DNA from 2 places in the Pseudoalteromonas sp. CO325X genome. Region 1 is predicted to be linked to the other one. Evidence: predicted binding sites of a transcription regulator. Region 1 holds the regulator's gene; the other holds the start of a gene.
What was found. Region 1 encodes NrdR, which represses ribonucleotide reductase genes. Its sites were predicted from a motif close to AAACACNANATNTNGTGTTT; they were not measured.
Positions count from the first base shown of each region.

Region 2: nrdA (class 1a ribonucleoside-diphosphate reductase subunit alpha) is a predicted target of NrdR. The motif match lies at 4,133-4,152, and genes of this name have one in related genera.

Region 1 covers NZ_SGPG01000002.1:13,621-22,590, reverse strand. Annotated here, with positions in the region: gene EXT46_RS01445 (error-prone DNA polymerase) at 1-1,666, shown strand, start outside; gene glyA (serine hydroxymethyltransferase) at 1,860-3,116, shown strand; gene nrdR (transcriptional regulator NrdR) at 3,209-3,658, shown strand; gene ribD (bifunctional diaminohydroxyphosphoribosylaminopyrimidine deaminase/5-amino-6-(5-phosphoribosylamino)uracil reductase RibD) at 3,660-4,793, shown strand; gene EXT46_RS01425 (riboflavin synthase) at 4,796-5,452, shown strand; gene ribBA (bifunctional 3,4-dihydroxy-2-butanone-4-phosphate synthase/GTP cyclohydrolase II) at 5,470-6,576, shown strand; gene ribE (6,7-dimethyl-8-ribityllumazine synthase) at 6,676-7,140, shown strand; gene nusB (transcription antitermination factor NusB) at 7,150-7,563, shown strand; gene thiL (thiamine-phosphate kinase) at 7,608-8,582, shown strand; gene EXT46_RS01400 (phosphatidylglycerophosphatase A) at 8,579-8,970, shown strand, end outside.
Region 2 covers NZ_SGPG01000010.1:49,805-58,774, reverse strand. Annotated here, with positions in the region: gene serC (3-phosphoserine/phosphohydroxythreonine transaminase) at 1-99, opposite strand, end outside; gene gyrA (DNA gyrase subunit A) at 229-2,901, opposite strand; gene ubiG (bifunctional 2-polyprenyl-6-hydroxyphenol methylase/3-demethylubiquinol 3-O-methyltransferase UbiG) at 3,090-3,800, shown strand; gene nrdA (class 1a ribonucleoside-diphosphate reductase subunit alpha) at 4,319-6,604, shown strand; gene nrdB (class Ia ribonucleoside-diphosphate reductase subunit beta) at 6,674-7,804, shown strand; gene yfaE (class I ribonucleotide reductase maintenance protein YfaE) at 7,861-8,109, shown strand; gene EXT46_RS03595 (YaeQ family protein) at 8,106-8,630, opposite strand; gene EXT46_RS03590 (TonB-dependent receptor) at 8,782-8,970, shown strand, end outside.

The DNA.
Region 1 (8,970 bases):
TCGCGGTTTTCCACGGCATTTATCCCAGCATGTGGGTGGCTTTGTGATCTCGCAAGGTCCGCTGCATGAGCTAGTTCCAGTGGAAAATGCGGCAATGGCCGAGCGCACCGTGATTCAGTGGGATAAAGATGACCTTGAAAGCCTCGCCTTATTAAAAGTCGATGTACTTGCCTTGGGAATGCTCAGTGCTATTCACCGCTGCTTCAAGCTGCTGGCGCAACACTACCAACACCGTATCAGCATTGCCGATATTACCCGCCTCGGCGATGATCCTCAGGTGTTTGCGATGTTACAACGCGCCGATACCGTCGGGGTATTCCAAATTGAATCGCGCGCACAAATGAGTATGTTGCCAAGGCTTAAACCACGGTGTTACTACGACTTAGTGATTCAAATTGCCATTGTGCGCCCTGGGCCCATTCAGGGGGATATGGTGCACCCGTTTCTAAAACGCCGTGATGGCACAGAGGTCGTCGCTTACCCCTCTAAAGAAGTTGAGCAAGTTCTTAAGCGCACTTTAGGGGTGCCGATATTTCAAGAGCAGGTGATTAAAATTGCCATGGTCGCCGCAGGCTTCAGTGGCGGTGAAGCCGACCAGCTACGTCGGGCTATGGCTAAATGGAAGCGTGATGGCGAGCTGACTCAGTTTAAACGTAAACTCATTACTGGCATGTTAGCGCGTGGTTACGAGCAGCAATTTGCTGAGCGCATCTATCAACAAATTTGTGGTTTTGGCGAATATGGCTTTCCCGAGTCGCATTCGGCGAGCTTTGCGGTGCTGGCCTATGTCTCTGCTTACTTAAAATATTACTACCCAAGTGCGTTTTTTTGTGCCTTAGCAAACAGCTTACCCATGGGTTTTTATTCATTAGACCAGCTCATGCAGGACGCGCGACGTCACCAGGTTAAGGTGTTGCCCGTTGATATCAATACCTCAGTGTGGGAGCACCAGCTGGTACGCCAAGGGCAAAACTTCGCGATACGATTAGGGCTGCGTTGCGTTAAAGGGTTTCGTCAGCAAAGTGCGCAACAGCTCGTTAAACAACGGCCAATAGCCGGATACCGCAGCGTCAGCGAGCTGTATCGAAGCGGCTTGCGCGAGGTGGAGTTAGAAGCGTTAGCGAGCAGCAATGCACTCGCGAGCATAGCTAAAGACCGCTTTAATAGCCGCTGGCAGATTATCGACAAACAACAGCGGTTACCGCTCTTTGACGAACAGAGCGATGCATTGCCATTAGCACCGCCAAGTCAGTTACAGGATACCTTGGAAGATTACGCCAGTATGGGGGTCAATATGGGCGCGCATCCACTGTGTTATTTACGCGCCGAAGGGGAGTTACAGCACGCAAAAACCGCCCAGCAGTTGCGTCTTTGTCGCAGTGGTGCCAGTGTCACCATTGCTGGCTTGGTCACGGGACGGCAATCACCAGGCAGTGCCGCAGGAGTGACATTTCTAACCTTGGAAGATGAAACTGGCAACACCAATGTCGTGGTGTGGCAGGCAACGGCGAAGGCCCAGCAACAAGCCTTTCTAACCGCACGCTTATTGGAAGTGAAGGGGGTTATAGAAAACTACCAAGGAGTGATCCATGTGGTTGCTGGGCGGCTTATTGACCATAGTGACAAGTTACCTGCACTGATACTGAAAAGCCGATTCTTCCATTAGTAATAAAAATAAAAAAGTGCTCTTTCATTTGTTTTTATTATATTTTGGATTTAAAAATATCATTCTTTTAGGGCTGTGAAAAAAATTCAATCCTTGTTTAAATAAGCTCACACATCCTTGATAGGCAAATGCGCGGTTTGCGCGTACAATAGCACCTTTCAAATCGACAATTACGTTGCACCTAGGAGACAGCATGTTAGAACGTAGCATGAACATTGCAGACTTTGATCCAGAACTTGCCAAAGCGATGGGCGATGAGGTTTCTCGTCAAGAAGAGCATATAGAGCTTATTGCCTCGGAAAACTACTGTAGTCCACGCGTACTTGAAGCGCAGGGCTCACAGCTTACCAATAAATATGCCGAAGGCTATCCGGGCAAACGCTACTACGGTGGTTGTGAGCACGTCGACGTTGTTGAGCAATTGGCGATTGACCGTGCTAACGAGCTGTTTGGCACTGAGTATGCAAACGTGCAACCACATGCAGGCTCGCAAGCTAACGCCGCAGTGTTTCAAGCGCTACTTCAGCCACACGACACTGTACTAGGCATGAGCTTAGCTCATGGTGGTCACTTAACTCATGGTGCACATGTAAACTTCTCAGGCAAAACCTACAATGCCATTCAATATGGTTTGAATGAGCAAACCGGTGAGATCGATTATGATCAAGTTGAAGCCCTTGCCCTTGAGCATAAGCCAAAGATGATCATTGGTGGTTTCTCAGCTTATTCTGGTATCGTTGATTGGCAGCGTTTCCGCGAGATTGCCGATAAAGTCGGTGCTTACTTATTTGTAGATATGGCACACGTAGCCGGCCTTATCGCTGCCGGTGTGTACCCAAGCCCAGTGCCTTACGCACATGTGATCACTACCACCACGCACAAAACGCTAGCGGGTCCACGCGGCGGTTTGATCATCTCTAATTGTGGTGATGAAGATATCTATAAGAAGCTTAACAGCGCGGTTTTCCCAGGCGGTCAAGGTGGCCCACTGTGTCACGTTATTGCAGCCAAAGCGGTGGCTTTCAAAGAAGCACTACAGCCAGAATTTAAAGCATACCAGCAACAGGTTGTGGCTAACGCACAAGCAATGGTATCAGTGTTACAAGAGCGCGGTTATAAAGTGGTATCAGGAAAAACAGACAACCACCTATTCCTGCTTGATTTAATAGATAAAGACATTACTGGTAAAGATGCTGATGCAGCACTCGGTAACGCCAATATCACGGTGAATAAGAACTCAGTACCGAATGATCCACGTTCACCGTTTGTCACTTCTGGTTTACGTCTTGGTTCACCAGCGATTACTCGCCGTGGCTTTAAAGAAGCAGAAGCGAAAGAACTTGCTGGCTGGATCTGCGATGTACTTGATAACATCGAAAGCACTGATGTTCAGGCAAAAGTGAAAGAGCAAGTGAAAGCGATTTGTGCTAAGTTTCCAGTGTATGCTTAAGCTGCACTAAATAGCCATTAGGCAAACATTTGTGTATGATAAAGGCCGCAAAAATAGCGGCCTTTTTGTTTTCTACAGGAACCCCAGTCACTATGCATTGTCCTTTTTGCAGCGCCAAAGATACCAAGGTTATCGACTCCCGATTAGTGGGCGGCGGCCATCAGGTTCGACGCCGTCGCGAATGCATTGATTGCCATGAACGTTTCACTACTTTTGAAGGCGCCGAGTTGGTGATGCCGCGCGTGATTAAACGGGACGGCTCACGTGAACCATTCAACGAAGATAAGCTCCTAAATGGCTTACATCGTGCCTTAGAAAGGCGGCCAGTGAAAACCGAGCAGGTTGATGAGGTGGTGCATCAAATCAAATCGCAAATTCGAGCGACCGGTGAACGAGAGGTCAGCTCTTTGCTTATTGGCGAATGTATTATGGAAGCGCTGAAAGGGCTGGATAAAGTGGCCTATGTGCGCTTTGCATCGGTGTACCGCTCGTTTGAAGATATCCGCGAATTTGGCGAAGAAATCGCCCGTCTAGGGGACTAATATGAGCTTCAGTGCACAAGATGAGCACTTTATGCGCCGCGCTATCGCCTTAGCCTGGCAGGGGCGTTTTACCACCACCCCCAATCCGAATGTGGGCTGCGTGTTGGTTAAAGATGATAAGGTGATTGGCGAAGGCTTTCATATTCAGGCGGGGACGCCGCATGCAGAAATTCATGCCTTAAATGCCGCTGCAGAAAATGCCGAGGGAGCCACCGCATATGTGACCTTAGAGCCGTGCAGCCATACCGGCCGCACCGGCCCTTGTGCAGGCGCCTTGATAGCTGCAAAAGTTGCTAAAGTAGTGTGTGCTATGCAAGACCCTAACCCACAAGTCAGTGGTCGGGGCATGGCGATGCTTGAGGCCGCTGGCATCGACGTTGAGTATGGTTTGCTCGGTGCCCAAGCCGAAGCGCTTAATACCGGCTTTTTAAAACGCATGCGTGCTCAGCGCCCGTTTGTCACTTGCAAACTAGCAGCCAGCATTGATGGCAAAACGGCGCTCGCCAATGGCCAAAGTAAATGGATTACCTGCAGTGACGCCCGTGCCGATGTGCATAGCCTGCGAGCGCAACATTGCGCCATTGTCTCGGGAGCCGATACGGTGATAAGCGACAATGCGCAATTAAATGTGCGTCTAAACGAACAGCAACTTGCCGATTACCCGCTGGCGCAAGTGCGTCAACCGGTGCGGGTGATTATCGACAGTCGCTACCGGCTCACACCCGATTTAGCGTTAATGCAGACACCCGGTAAGATTATTATCGTGCGCTCACGCACAGCACCTGCGCTTGATAAAGTGCAGCAATGGCCCAACAATGTAACCGAGTTGTATGTTGCCGGGGATAACGATGGCCATGTAGATTTAGCCGCGTTACTCACGCAACTGGCTGCAGATGATATTAATTCGCTGTGGCTTGAAGGAGGCGCGACCCTAGCGGGGGCCTTTGCGAAGCAGCAGCTTATTGATCGTTATGTGGTTTATTTGGCCCCTAAATTCATGGGCCAAGGTGCCAAAGGGCTGGTGAACATAGGCCCATTTGCCGATATGAACGACATTGAAAAAATGCAATTTAGCGATATGCGCCCGATAGGCGAAGATGTGCGCCTAACCCTAGATAAAAGAGCAGTGGAATAGCCATGTTTACAGGCATTATAGAAGCAACCGGAACCTTGAGCTCACTCACTCTTGTTGATGGCGATTTAAAAGTGCGCGTCAGCAGCGATAGTCTCAACATGGACGATGTCGCCTTGGGTGACAGCATTGCCACGAATGGCGTTTGCCTTACGGTGACACAAAAATTCAGTGATGGGTTCAGTGCCGATGTATCGCGCGAAACCTTATCACTTACACGCTTTGCGCATTACCAGCAAGGCCAACGTGTTAATCTTGAAAAGGCGCTGCAGCCGTTATCAAGGCTAGGGGGTCATTTGGTTTCTGGGCACGTAGACGGCATTGCCGAAGTGGTTGATGTGCGTAGCAACGCCCGCGCAATTGAATATTGGCTGCAAACCGACGCCGAACTGATGAAGTATATTCCCTATAAAGGTTCGGTGTGTATTGATGGTGCCAGTCTGACCGTCAACGAGGTTCATGGTAGCCGCTTTAAGTTGACCATTGTGCCGCATACTTTAGAGCAAACCACGATTGCAGATTTTCAAGTGGGCACCCAGGTTAACCTTGAGGTTGACCAAATAGCTCGCTATTTAGAGCGCCTAATTAATGGTGCCAAGGCTGAGCAGCCTCAATCCTCAGTTTCCGAGAGCTTGCTGGCGCAAGCTGGATTTATAAAATAAACGATAATGGGCAAGATATGAGTTTAAACACCGCAGCGGAGATCATCGACGACATTAAAAATGGCAAGATGGTTATCCTCATGGATGATGAAGATCGTGAAAACGAAGGCGATCTCATTATCGCCGCCGAGCACATCAGCGCCGATGCCATTAATTTCATGGCCACCTATGGCCGAGGCCTTATTTGCTTAACGCTTACCCAGGCGCGTTGTGAACAACTAGCACTGCCTTTGATGGTCAGTAATAACGGCGCGCAATTCTCAACCAACTTTACCTTGTCCATTGAAGCGGCAAAAGGGGTGACCACCGGTATTTCGGCCGCAGATCGTGCCCGCACGGTACAAGCCGCTGTTGCCAAAGGGGCAGTGCCTGAAGATATCGTTCAGCCGGGGCATATTTTCCCTATTATGGCGCAGCCAGGCGGCGTACTGACACGTGCAGGGCATACTGAGGCTGGCTGCGATTTAGCACGCCTTGCGGGCCTTGAGCCGTCCTCGGTTATCGTCGAAATCCTGAACCCCGATGGCACCATGGCGCGTCGCCCGCAACTCGAAGTTTTTGCTAAAGAGCATGGCATAAAGATGGGCACTATTGCCGATTTAATCGAGTACCGTAACCTCAATGAAACCACTATCGAGCAAGTGGCGAAGTGTAAGCTGCCAACACAGTACGGTGAGTTTGATTTAGTTACCTACAAAGACACCATCGATGGTCAGTTGCACTATGCGATGATCAAAGGTGATATCAGCGACCCAACCTTAGTGCGGGTGCATTTGCAAAGCACCTTTAACGATATTTTACTTTCCGATCGAGGCGCGGACCGCAGTTGGACATTGTCTAACGCCATGGCCTATATCGCCGAACATGATGGTGTGTTGGTTATCCTTGGTAAGCAAGAGCGCAGTGAGGATATCGAAGCTATGGTTAAGGCCTTTGCTTTAGAAGATGCTGGCCAAAGTGCTAACCACCGCAAAATCCAGGGGACATCGCGCACCGTGGGCATCGGCTCGCAAATCTTAGCGGATTTAGGCATCACTAAAATGCGCTTAATGAGCATGCCGAAGAAGTATCATGCGCTGTCAGGTTTCCACCTTGAGGTGGTTGACTACGTACAGCCAGAATAAGCAGCTATTTTTTTTCAATTATGCTATGATGCGCGGCAATTTTGCGATACCCGCATTTCGCCGGCATCACGCCTTGGCAGAATCAATTAAGGTTTACAGATGAAAATTATTGAAGGTAACAAGTTTGCACCGGGCAAAAAATTTGCCATCGTGATTTCGCGTTTTAACGACTACATTGGTCGCAGTTTATTGGACGGTGCAGTCGATGAGCTAAAGCGTACAGGTAACGTCAGCGATGATGATATTACCGTGGTGTATGTGCCGGGTGCGGTTGAGTTACCTCTTGCTGCCAAGCGCATTGCCGCCAAAGGTGAGTTCGATGCTATCATCGCCTTGGGCGTGATCATTCGTGGCGGCACTCCGCACTTTGATTTAGTTGCCGGTGAGTCGAATAAAGGCTTGGCGCAGGTATCGCTTGAGTATGATGTACCGGTTGCTTTTGGCGTATTAACGACTGAAAGCATAGAGCAGGCCATTGAGCGTGCCGGTACAAAAATGGGCAACAAAGGCGGCGAAGCTGCATTAGGTGCCCTAGAAATGGTTAATGTTTTAGACAAAATTTAAGGGTTCACAGTGAAACCAGCAGCGAGACGCAAAGCGCGCATATTGGCCTTACAGGCCGTTTACTCTTGGCAAATGAGCGGTAACGCTATTGCTGATATCGAACAAAACATGTTAATCGAAAATGACGTGACTAAGGTCGATGTAGAGTATTTTAAAGACTTAGCGCGCGGTGTTGCCGTTAACTCAAAACAGCTAGACGAAGTCTTAGCTCCGCATTTGACGCGTCCGTACGAAGAAATCGATATGGTAGAAAAAGCCATTTTACGACTTTGTGCGTATGAGCTTAAATTCCGCGATGATGTGCCATACAAAGTGGCCATCAATGAAGGCATTGAGCTGGCGAAAATGTTTGGTGCCGATGATAGTCATAAATTCGTTAATGGTGTGCTTGATAAAGCCATTAAGCAGCTACGTAATAGCTAAGCACCTTTAACAAGGAGAGCCGGCTGAGGCCGGCTTTTTTGTGTATGCAAGAATTTGAATTAATAAACCGATACTTTAAAGGCCGAGGGATCACACGCCGGGATGTTAATCTTGGCATAGGTGATGACTGCGCGTTGGTGAGTATTCCGGAAAACAGCCAATTAGCCATTACCACAGACACCATGGTAGCTGGTGTGCACTTTTTTGAAGATATGTCACCGCGAGCTTTGGGGCACCGGGCTATCGCCGTTAACCTCAGTGACCTTGCTGCTATGGGCGCCGAGCCTGCGTGGGTTTCTGTGGCGCTTACCTTACCGAAAGCCGAAGTAGAATGGTTAGAGGAGTTCACCGCAGGCATGCATGAAATAGCAGAATATTTCAACGTGCAAATCATTGGTGGTGATACTACGCAAGGCCCGCTTACTGTTACCGTATGCGCCAAAGGCACGGTGCCTACCGGCAAAGCGTTAACACGCGGCGGTGCTAAACCCGGCGATTGGATTTATGTTACCGGACCGTTGGGTGATGCAGGCTTGGCTATCGAAGCGCGCAAACAACACTTAGATATTGCCCCTGAATGGCTGAAGAAGCTGACCACTAAATTGGAATACCCGACGCCCCGGGTAGCAGCAGGACAGGTTTTGCGTGGCTACGCCAGCTCTGCCATTGATATCTCCGATGGGCTGTTGGCCGATTTACAGCATATTTTAGATATGTCTTTGGTCAGTGCCACCATTCATGCCGATAAAATTCCAACGTCAGAAGCCTTTCGTCAAAGCATTGAAGGCGAGGCTAAATGGCCTTATGTGCTTGGCTATGGTGATGACTATGAGTTGCTTTACACGGTACCCGAGAATCATAAAGCGATGCTGGACAATCGTTTGAGTCAGTATGGCATCGAGGCTGTGTGCATTGGCCAAATTCGTGGTGGCGAGGGAAAGGTCGAGGTACTTAACGGTGAAGATAAACTCGATGTCGCCCAAGTGGGCTTTGAACATTTTATACAGGGTGACGCGTGATCACTACAAGCTTATTTAATCTACGTCGCGGTCATCAGTTTTTAGGCCTAGGCTTTGGCTTAGGTTTAAGTCCCAAAGCCCCAGGTACAGTTGGCACCTTTGCGGCAATTCCTTTTATTTTTATGACCTGGGGTATGCCACTGTGGGTGCAGGCAGCAATGGCACTCATGCTATGCACTGTGGGTGTGTGGGCCTGTGGTAAAACCGCAGATGACTTGGGTGTGCACGACCATCCGGCTATTGTTTGGGACGAAGTGGCAGGGTTTTATATTACCATGATAGGAGCGGCTATTAATTGGCAGACCTTAGTGGTGGGCTTTGCCCTGTTTCGTTTTTTCGATATTGCCAAGCCTGGACCAATCCGTATGCTTGATAAACGTCTGCATGG
Region 2 (8,970 bases), on a different contig from region 1:
TACTCCAAGATTTTGCCAATCCAAAAATTCACTCTGTGCCTTTTTCATAACCTCGGGTGGCAACATGGCAGGGCCTGCACAAAAGTTGTATACGCTCATTACTTCTATTTCCTCATTCCATATGCGTATGGATAACACCTAGGACGCTATGCACCACGATTAAGTGCTCGAAAGGTATTATCAACAAATAAAAAAAGCGGCCGAAGCCGCTTTCATATACTAAGAGATTTACTCAGGCGTGTCATCGCCTGCAGTGGGTGCCTGTGAATTTTCTGGCACCTCATTTTGCTCTATCTCGACTAGGTCTTCATCATCGATTTCTTCGATACGTTGTAACCCAACCACAGCCTCACCGTCAATGGTACGGATCAAAATGACCCCCTGCGTGTTACGGCCAACGCGAGACACTTCATTAACACGAGTACGTACTAAGGTCCCGCGATTAGAAATGATCATGATTTCATCATTGTCATCGACTTGCACCGCACCAACTACAGGGCCATTGCGCTCGCTCACTTTAATTGAGACCACGCCTTGTGTCGCTCGACTCTTAGCAGGATACTCTTCTAATGGTGTGCGTTTACCATAGCCATTCTCAGTCACGGTCAGGATAGCGCCATCCCCTTGCGGTACAATTAACGATACCACTTTGACGTCGTCTGGCATCTTGATGCCACGAACACCTGTCGCAGTGCGGCCCATAGGACGCAGAGCGAGCAGTTCTTCGCCCGTTTCAGGGTCACGTTTAACTTCACCCGTTTCAGCGTCGCGTTGTTTCTCATTGAAACGCACTACTTTGCCGTGCTCGGTAAATAGCATGATGTCGTCTTCACCAGTGGTGATACGTGCACCGATTAAGCTATCCCCTTCGTTCAGATTAATCGCGATGATGCCGCTGGCGCGTTGACGGCTATAGGCCGTCAGTGGCGTTTTCTTAACAACACCGCTGGCGGTCGCCATGACAATAAACTTGTCTTCTTCGTATTCACGCACAGGTAATATCGTGGTGATACGTTCATCAGCTTCGAGCGGAAGTAAGTTAACAATCGGCTTACCACGCGCTGCGCGGCTGGCAAGTGGCAATTGATAGACTTTCAGCCAATACAAACGCCCTGCGCTGGAGAAGCATAAAATGGTGTCGTGGGTATTGGCGACCAGTAAGCGTTCGATGAAATCTTCATCTTTCATCTTCGTTGCCGACTTACCCTTACCGCCTCGACGCTGGGCCTCATAATCACTCAAAGGCTGGTACTTAACATAGCCTTCATGGGACAAGGTCACCACCACATCTTCTTCGTTGATTAAATCTTCCAAGCTGATGTCGTGCGCCGCAGCACTGATTTCAGTACGACGTTCATCGCCATAGGTGTCTTTAATCAATACTAACTCGTCACGGATCACTTCCATCAAACGCTCAGGTGAACCGAGGATATGTAACAACTCAGCGATAAGCTCAAGTAGCTCTTGGTATTCATCAAGGATTTTACCGTGCTCTAGGCCTGTCAGCTTATGTAAGCGCAGCTCCAAAATAGCCTGAGCTTGGGGCTCTGATAGATAGTATTGACCATCGCGAATACCTAGGCCATCAGCAAGCCAGTCTGGACGCGCAGCATCATCACCGGCTTTTTCCAGCATGGCTTTTACATTGCCGAGCTCCCACGGGCGAGATACTAACGCTTCTTTCGCCTCGGCCGGTGTTGGCGACTTGCGGATCAGCTCAATGACCGGGTCGATATTCGCCAGGGCAATAGCAAGGCCTTCAAGGGTGTGTGCACGGTCACGGGCTTTACGTAAATCGTATACAGTCCGGCGAGTGACCACTTCACGACGATGCAGAATAAAGGCTTCAAGCATCTCTTTGAGGTTGAAACAACGTGGCTGATTGCCATCTAAGGCAACCATGTTCATGCCAAACACTGTTTGCATTTGCGTTTGTGCGTACAGGTTATTGAGGATGACTTCGCCGACTTCGCCGCGTTTTACCTCGATAACAATGCGCATACCGTCTTTATCAGACTCATCACGCAGCGCACTGATCCCCTCAATCTTCTTGTCTTTAACCAGTTCGGCGATTTTTTCAATCAAGCGCGCTTTGTTAACCTGGTACGGGATTTCATGGACAACAATGGTTTCGCGCCCGGTTTTTTCATCCACTTCGACATCGGCACGAGCGCGGATATAAATCTTCCCACGGCCGGTTTTATAAGCCTGCTCAATGCCCTTTTTGCCATTGATAATGGCTGCAGTAGGGAAATCAGGACCAGGAATGTAGTCCATCAATTCTTCAATCGTGGTTTCCGGCTCTTTAATAAGCGCCAAACAACCATTGATCACTTCGGTGAGGTTATGCGGCGGTATGTTAGTCGCCATACCGACGGCAATACCCGAAGAACCATTGACGAGTAAGTTAGGCACTTTGGTCGGCAACACATCTGGGATTTGCTCGGTGCCGTCGTAGTTCGGCACAAAGTCTACAGTTTCTTTTTCTAAGTCAGCCAGTAGCTCTTGTGATAGCTTCGCCATACGCACTTCGGTATAACGCATCGCTGCCGCTGAGTCACCATCTACCGAGCCAAAGTTACCTTGACCATCAACAAGCATGTAACGCAAGGAGAATGGCTGCGCCATACGTACGATGGTGTCGTACACTGCACTGTCGCCATGGGGGTGGTATTTACCAATTACATCACCGACTACACGAGCCGATTTTTTATAGGGTTTATTCCAGTCATTGCGGAGTTCATTCATGGCGAACAACACACGACGGTGAACAGGCTTAAGCCCATCACGCACATCGGGAAGCGCACGCCCTACGATTACACTCATGGCGTAATCGAGGTAGGAATTTTTTAACTCATCTTCAATATTAACCGGAAGGACTTCGTTGGCGAGATCAGTCATTGATTCCACTTTCCTTCTTCATTGACAGCTTCCGTCCCCAACAAAGTGAAGGAGAATCAGCGACTGTCATTTGTCGTTATTATCTGCGTTCATGCTATCACATTATTTTTGATTTTACAGGCGCTAAATCTTTGCGATTTGCGAAAATCCCCCCGTATAATGGCCTCATAAACACGAGGAAGTTTTATATGACCGAACATCAAAATGTAGACCACAGTGAAATAGCTAAATTTGAAGCCATTGCCGAACGTTGGTGGGATTTCGACGGCGAATTCAAACCACTGCACGATATCAACCCTCTGCGACTGGATTTCATCGCCCAGCACGCACAAGGACTGGCGCAGAAGCAGGCCGTGGATATAGGCTGCGGAGGCGGAATTTTAGCTGAGAGCATGGCCAAGCTTGGCGCCCAAGTCACGGGAATTGATATGGGCCAAGAGCCGCTAAATGTCGCCAAGCTGCACGCGCTGGAGTCTGGGGTAAAAGTGGATTATCAGTTAAGCACTGCCGAGGCATTTAGCGAGCACCACAGTGAACAGTTTGATGTGGTCACTTGTATGGAAATGCTTGAGCATGTGCCTGAGCCCGAGTCGGTTATTGCCGCCGCCGCCCGCCTCGCTAAACCAGGAGCAAACGTGTATTTCTCTACGCTCAATAAAACCACTAAAGCCTATTTGCTGGCAATAGTGGGCGCGGAGAAGGTGCTAAAAATGGTTCCTGAAGGTACGCACGACCATAGTAAGTTTATTCGCCCCTCGCAACTTATAGCATGGGCTGAGCAACAAGGGCTCAAAGTGCGTCACAGCGCCGGCTTAAGTTATAACCCGCTGACAAAACAATTTACCCTTAACAACGACGTTAGCGTTAACTATTTATTGCACTTCGAAAAATTACTGTGATCGAAAATGATCCGCGCATTGTATTGGCAAATTCGCGGATGACGAATACACTATATCTGGTGGCTTGTTAATTTTTGAACACCAGATATAGTGATTTGAAATGATCGTCACGAATACAATTTAAGCGTATTGATGATAAAAAAATCAGTCGCTATCGGTACAAAAATTTCGTTTAAATTGTTTTTTTTGGCGTTGATTTTCATCTAAATACAGCTTTAAAAATGCTATAAGGTTAACGATCACTAACCCCTTGTAGTTATCCACAGATTGTCAAGGTATGCGCCTCTTGCAAAAGCATCGCTACCCCACTATCTTGTGAGTCGCTGTGATGAAAACACCATATATAGTGTTTAAATCTTGGCCAATTAGGCCGTGCTTTAATCTGCTGTACTCATAAATAGGTGATAGCGAAGCACTATCCTGGCAGTAAAGTAACATCCGCTGATGTAAATACGGGCGGCAACACGTATTTCTCAGCCGTGCGCTAAGACAACTAATTATAAATACGGGCAATAACTATGAACCAACAGCTATCTGTTAGTAAACGCGACGGACGTAAGGAAGCGCTGGATTTAGATAAAATCCATCGCGTTATTACTTGGGCGGCAGAAGGTCTGAATAATGTATCTGTCTCACAAGTTGAACTTAAGTCCCATATTCAGTTCTATGACGGTATCCGCACCGAAGACATTCATGAGACAATCATTAAGTCAGCAGCAGATCTGATCTCAAAAGACACTCCTGACTATCAGTTTTTGGCAGCTCGCCTTGCTATCTTCCATCTAAGAAAGAAAGCTTATGGCCAATTTGAGCCACCGAAGCTGTATGATCACGTAGTTAAGCTCGTTGAAGATAAACGCTACGATCAACATTTACTCACTGATTACACTCAGTCTGAGTTCGAGCAAATGGATGCCTTTATTGATCATAGCCGAGACTTAAACTTCAGCTACGCCGCAGTAAAGCAGTTGGAAGGTAAATACCTAGTCCAAAACCGTGTGACTGGCGATATTTACGAGAGCGCGCAATTTTTATATGTATTAGTGGCTGCCAGCTTATTCTCTGAATACCCAAAAGAAACGCGTCTTGACTATGTTAAGCGCTTTTACGATGCCGTTTCTACATTCAAAATTTCGTTGCCAACACCGATTATGTCGGGTGTGCGCACACCGACTCGTCAATTTAGCTCATGTGTACTGATTGAGTGTGACGATAGCCTAGATTCCATTAACGCGACCTCTTCTGCAATCGTTAAATACGTATCACAACGAGCCGGTATTGGTATTAACGCCGGACGCATTCGTGCCCTAGGCAGCCCAATCCGCAACGGTGAAGCCTACCATACAGGCTGTATCCCATTTTATAAGCACTTCCAAACGGCAGTAAAAAGCTGCTCTCAAGGTGGGGTGCGCGGCGGCGCAGCCACACTCTTCTACCCACTGTGGCACTTGGAAGTGGAAAACCTGCTGGTCTTGAAAAATAACCGAGGTGTCGATGACAACCGGGTACGCCATCTAGATTATGGTGTGCAGTTTAATAAGCTGATGTATACCCGACTCATTAAAGACGGCCACATTACCTTGTTCAGTCCATCGGATGTGCCAGGCTTGTACGATGCCTTTTTCGAAGACCAAGAAAAGTTCGAACAGCTATATGTGCAGTACGAACAAGACGACAGTATTCGCAAAAAACGTATCAAGGCCATTGAGCTGTTTTCGATGTTTTTGCAAGAGCGTGCCAGCACTGGGCGCATCTATCTGCAAAACGTGGATCACTGTAATACTCACAGCCCATTCGATGCTAAAGTCGCGCCTATTCGCCAATCTAATTTATGTTTAGAAATCGCGCTGCCGACTAAACCGATGAATAATGTTATGGACGAAGAAGGCGAAATTGCCTTGTGTACGCTATCGGCATTTAACCTCGGTGCTATTAATTCACTCGACGAGCTCGAAGAGCTGGCCGAACTAGGTGTTCGCGCCCTAGATAGTCTGTTGGATTACCAAGAGTACCCTGTTCCTGCAGCGTATAACGCCACCATGGGCCGCCGTACTTTAGGTATTGGCGTCATTAACTTTGCCTATTACTTAGCTAAAAATGGCAAACGTTATTCTGATGGCAGCGCCAACGCGCTAACACACAAAACTTTTGAGGCGATTCAATATTACTTAATGAAAGCGTCAAATGAATTAGCAAAAGAAAAAGGCGCTTGTCCTAAGTTTAACGAAACAACCTATGCTCAAGGCATTATGCCTATCGATACTTATAAGAAGGATCTCGATAGTGTGTGTGACGAGCCGTTACACCTTGACTGGGATGGACTACGCGAAAGCATTAAAACCCATGGTATGCGTAACTCGACGCTATCAGCGTTAATGCCTTCAGAGACATCATCGCAGATTTCTAATGCCACGAACGGCATTGAGCCACCGCGTGGACACATCAGCGTTAAAGCATCCAAAGACGGTATTTTGAAGCAGGTAGTGCCTGAATATGAGCGTTTGAAAGAGCAGTACGAGTTACTTTGGGATATCCCTTCTAACGATGGCTACTTGCAACTTGTTGGCATTATGCAGAAGTTCGTTGACCAAACGATTTCAGCCAATACCAACTATGATCCAAACAAGTTCGAAGGCGGTAAAGTACCTATGAAGTTACTGCTTAAAGACTTATTGACCGCGTACAAGCTGGGTGTCAAAACGTTGTACTACCATAACACTCGTGATGGTGCAGCTGACTCGCAAGACGAGCTTAAGCCAGAACAAGCCGATGACGGCTGTGAAGGCGGCGCGTGTAAAATATAATTACAGCATGCGGCTGTGTACAGCCGCATTCCTTTGTTGTTCTACCAAGTAGATTGAGACCCCACGACTATGTCATACACCACTTTTAGCCGTAATCATAACGACCAATTAAAAGAACCGATGTTTTTTGGGCAAACGGTGAATGTGTCACGTTACGACCAGCAGAAGTACCCTATTTTTGAGAAGTTAATTGAAAAGCAACTGTCTTTCTTTTGGCGCCCGGAAGAAGTGGATGTCAGCAAAGACCGTGTTGATTTTCAATCCTTGCCCGATCATGAACGTCACATTTTCTTGAGTAACCTGAAATACCAAACCCTGCTAGACAGTGTTCAAGGGCGCTCACCCAACGTTGCCTTGCTACCTATCGTGTCGCTACCCGAGTTGGAGACCTGGATAGAAACATGGGCGTTCAGTGAGACCATCCACAGTCGCTCATACACTCATATCATTCGCAATGTAACGCAATCCCCTGAGCTTATTTTTGATGACATTGTCACCAATGACAAAATCAATGAGCGTGCCGACGCGGTGACTCGTTACTATGATGACTTAATCCACTTAACATCAATTTATAACCTGTACGGCGAAGGTCAGCACACCGTTAACGGCGATGTCATTGATGTGAGCCTGTACGAGCTTAAGAAACGTTTGTATTTAGCGATGATGTCGGTGAATATTCTTGAAGCCATTCGCTTCTATGTGTCATTTGCATGCTCGTTTGCGTTTGCAGAGCGTGAGCTGATGGAAGGCAATGCGAAAATCATTAAGCTTATCGCTCGTGATGAAGCCTTGCACCTCTCTGGTACGCAGCACATGCTCAATATTATGCAAGAAGGTAAGGACGACCCGCAAATGGCAGAGGTAGCAGCCGAGTGCCGCGAACAAGCCATTGCGATGTTCGTTGATGCCGCGCAACAAGAAAAAGAGTGGGCTGAATATCTCTTCAAAGATGGCTCTATGATAGGCCTCAACAAAGACATTCTCTGTCAGTACGTTGAGTACATTACCAATGTGCGTATGAGCGCGGTGGGCTTGCCAACTCAATTTGAAACTCAAAGCAATCCGATCCCATGGATCAATGCTTGGTTGGTATCTGATAACGTGCAAGTCGCTCCGCAAGAAGCGGAAATCAGCTCTTACTTAGTTGGCCAAATCGATTCGCAAGTGGATGCTAACGATTTTGGTGACTTTGACCTTTAATATAAGTGGGGCCTCTTTGGCCCCTACTCTTCCTCATCGTGTCTAACAAACCCGCTATCATCACACTTAATGGCCAGGCCTTGCTTCACCCAGAGCAGAGCCCCAGCTTGTTACATAGCCTAGAAAGCCAAGGTGTCGATGCGCCATATCAATGCCGTGAAGGGTTTTGCGGCGCTTGTCGAGCCAAGCTATGTCAAGGCAGCGTGGTGTATCGCCACGAGCCGCTTGCTTTTATTCGTGATGGTGAAATATTACTGTGTTGCTCCACCCCTGAAGGCGACATTGCAATAAGTTTTGACGACTAAAACCAACTCACCTGCAGAGCTGAACGAACAAATACATCATTGGCAGTAATGCTGATTTCATCACTGTCAACACTCACATGCCATGCCAAAGAGCGCGCCAACATGGCCTCTAAGCGCTCAATAAAAGCGTTTTCGATAGCAATTAGCTCAACTCGCTGATGTGCTAGTAACCAGTGCTGTAGCTCACTATCAACTGGCATTACGGTGATCACATATAATTGTTGAGCCTCACGATACAGTTTATTTAAGACCTTAATATCACCTGTAAACACTTCGATAACCAGCTCATAATCATCGAAATCATTTTTGGCATAAACATCACGCTGTGGTTTTTCACGGGCGTCACATAACCTAAGGTCATGGCGATAAGCAAATAAGCAAAATCCAAGCAGTCGTAGGATAAAGTGATGTAGGGATTCGTTATCTCGCCGCGCGGTTGTAAAATGCTCATTCAATTGGCAGTGATGAACGTTATCATTAATTGTAAAGTGTGCTTTAAACACCCTTCCTTTATCGCTCATAAGTCCCGCTTCCTGATCCTTGATACTTAGTAAGTATAGAGCAAGGCGCTGGGTAACAACGAATAAACTCGAGGTTATAGTATAACATTGTTGAGTTTGTTGATTTGCTAATGTTATATTATAGCCAATGTCAGTAACTGGAAGTATTCTTATGTTCAAACCTGCGCCTCTTTCTCTCACTATTGCCGCGCTATTGAGTGCGCCCAATGCGCTCGCGGGCACTGTGACCGGAACCGTTATCGACCCTCAACAACAACCAATCGAGAACGTTATTGTCCACTACCATGGTAAACAGCAAAGCGTTCGTACCAATGCCAATGGTGAGTTTTCAATCACCCTG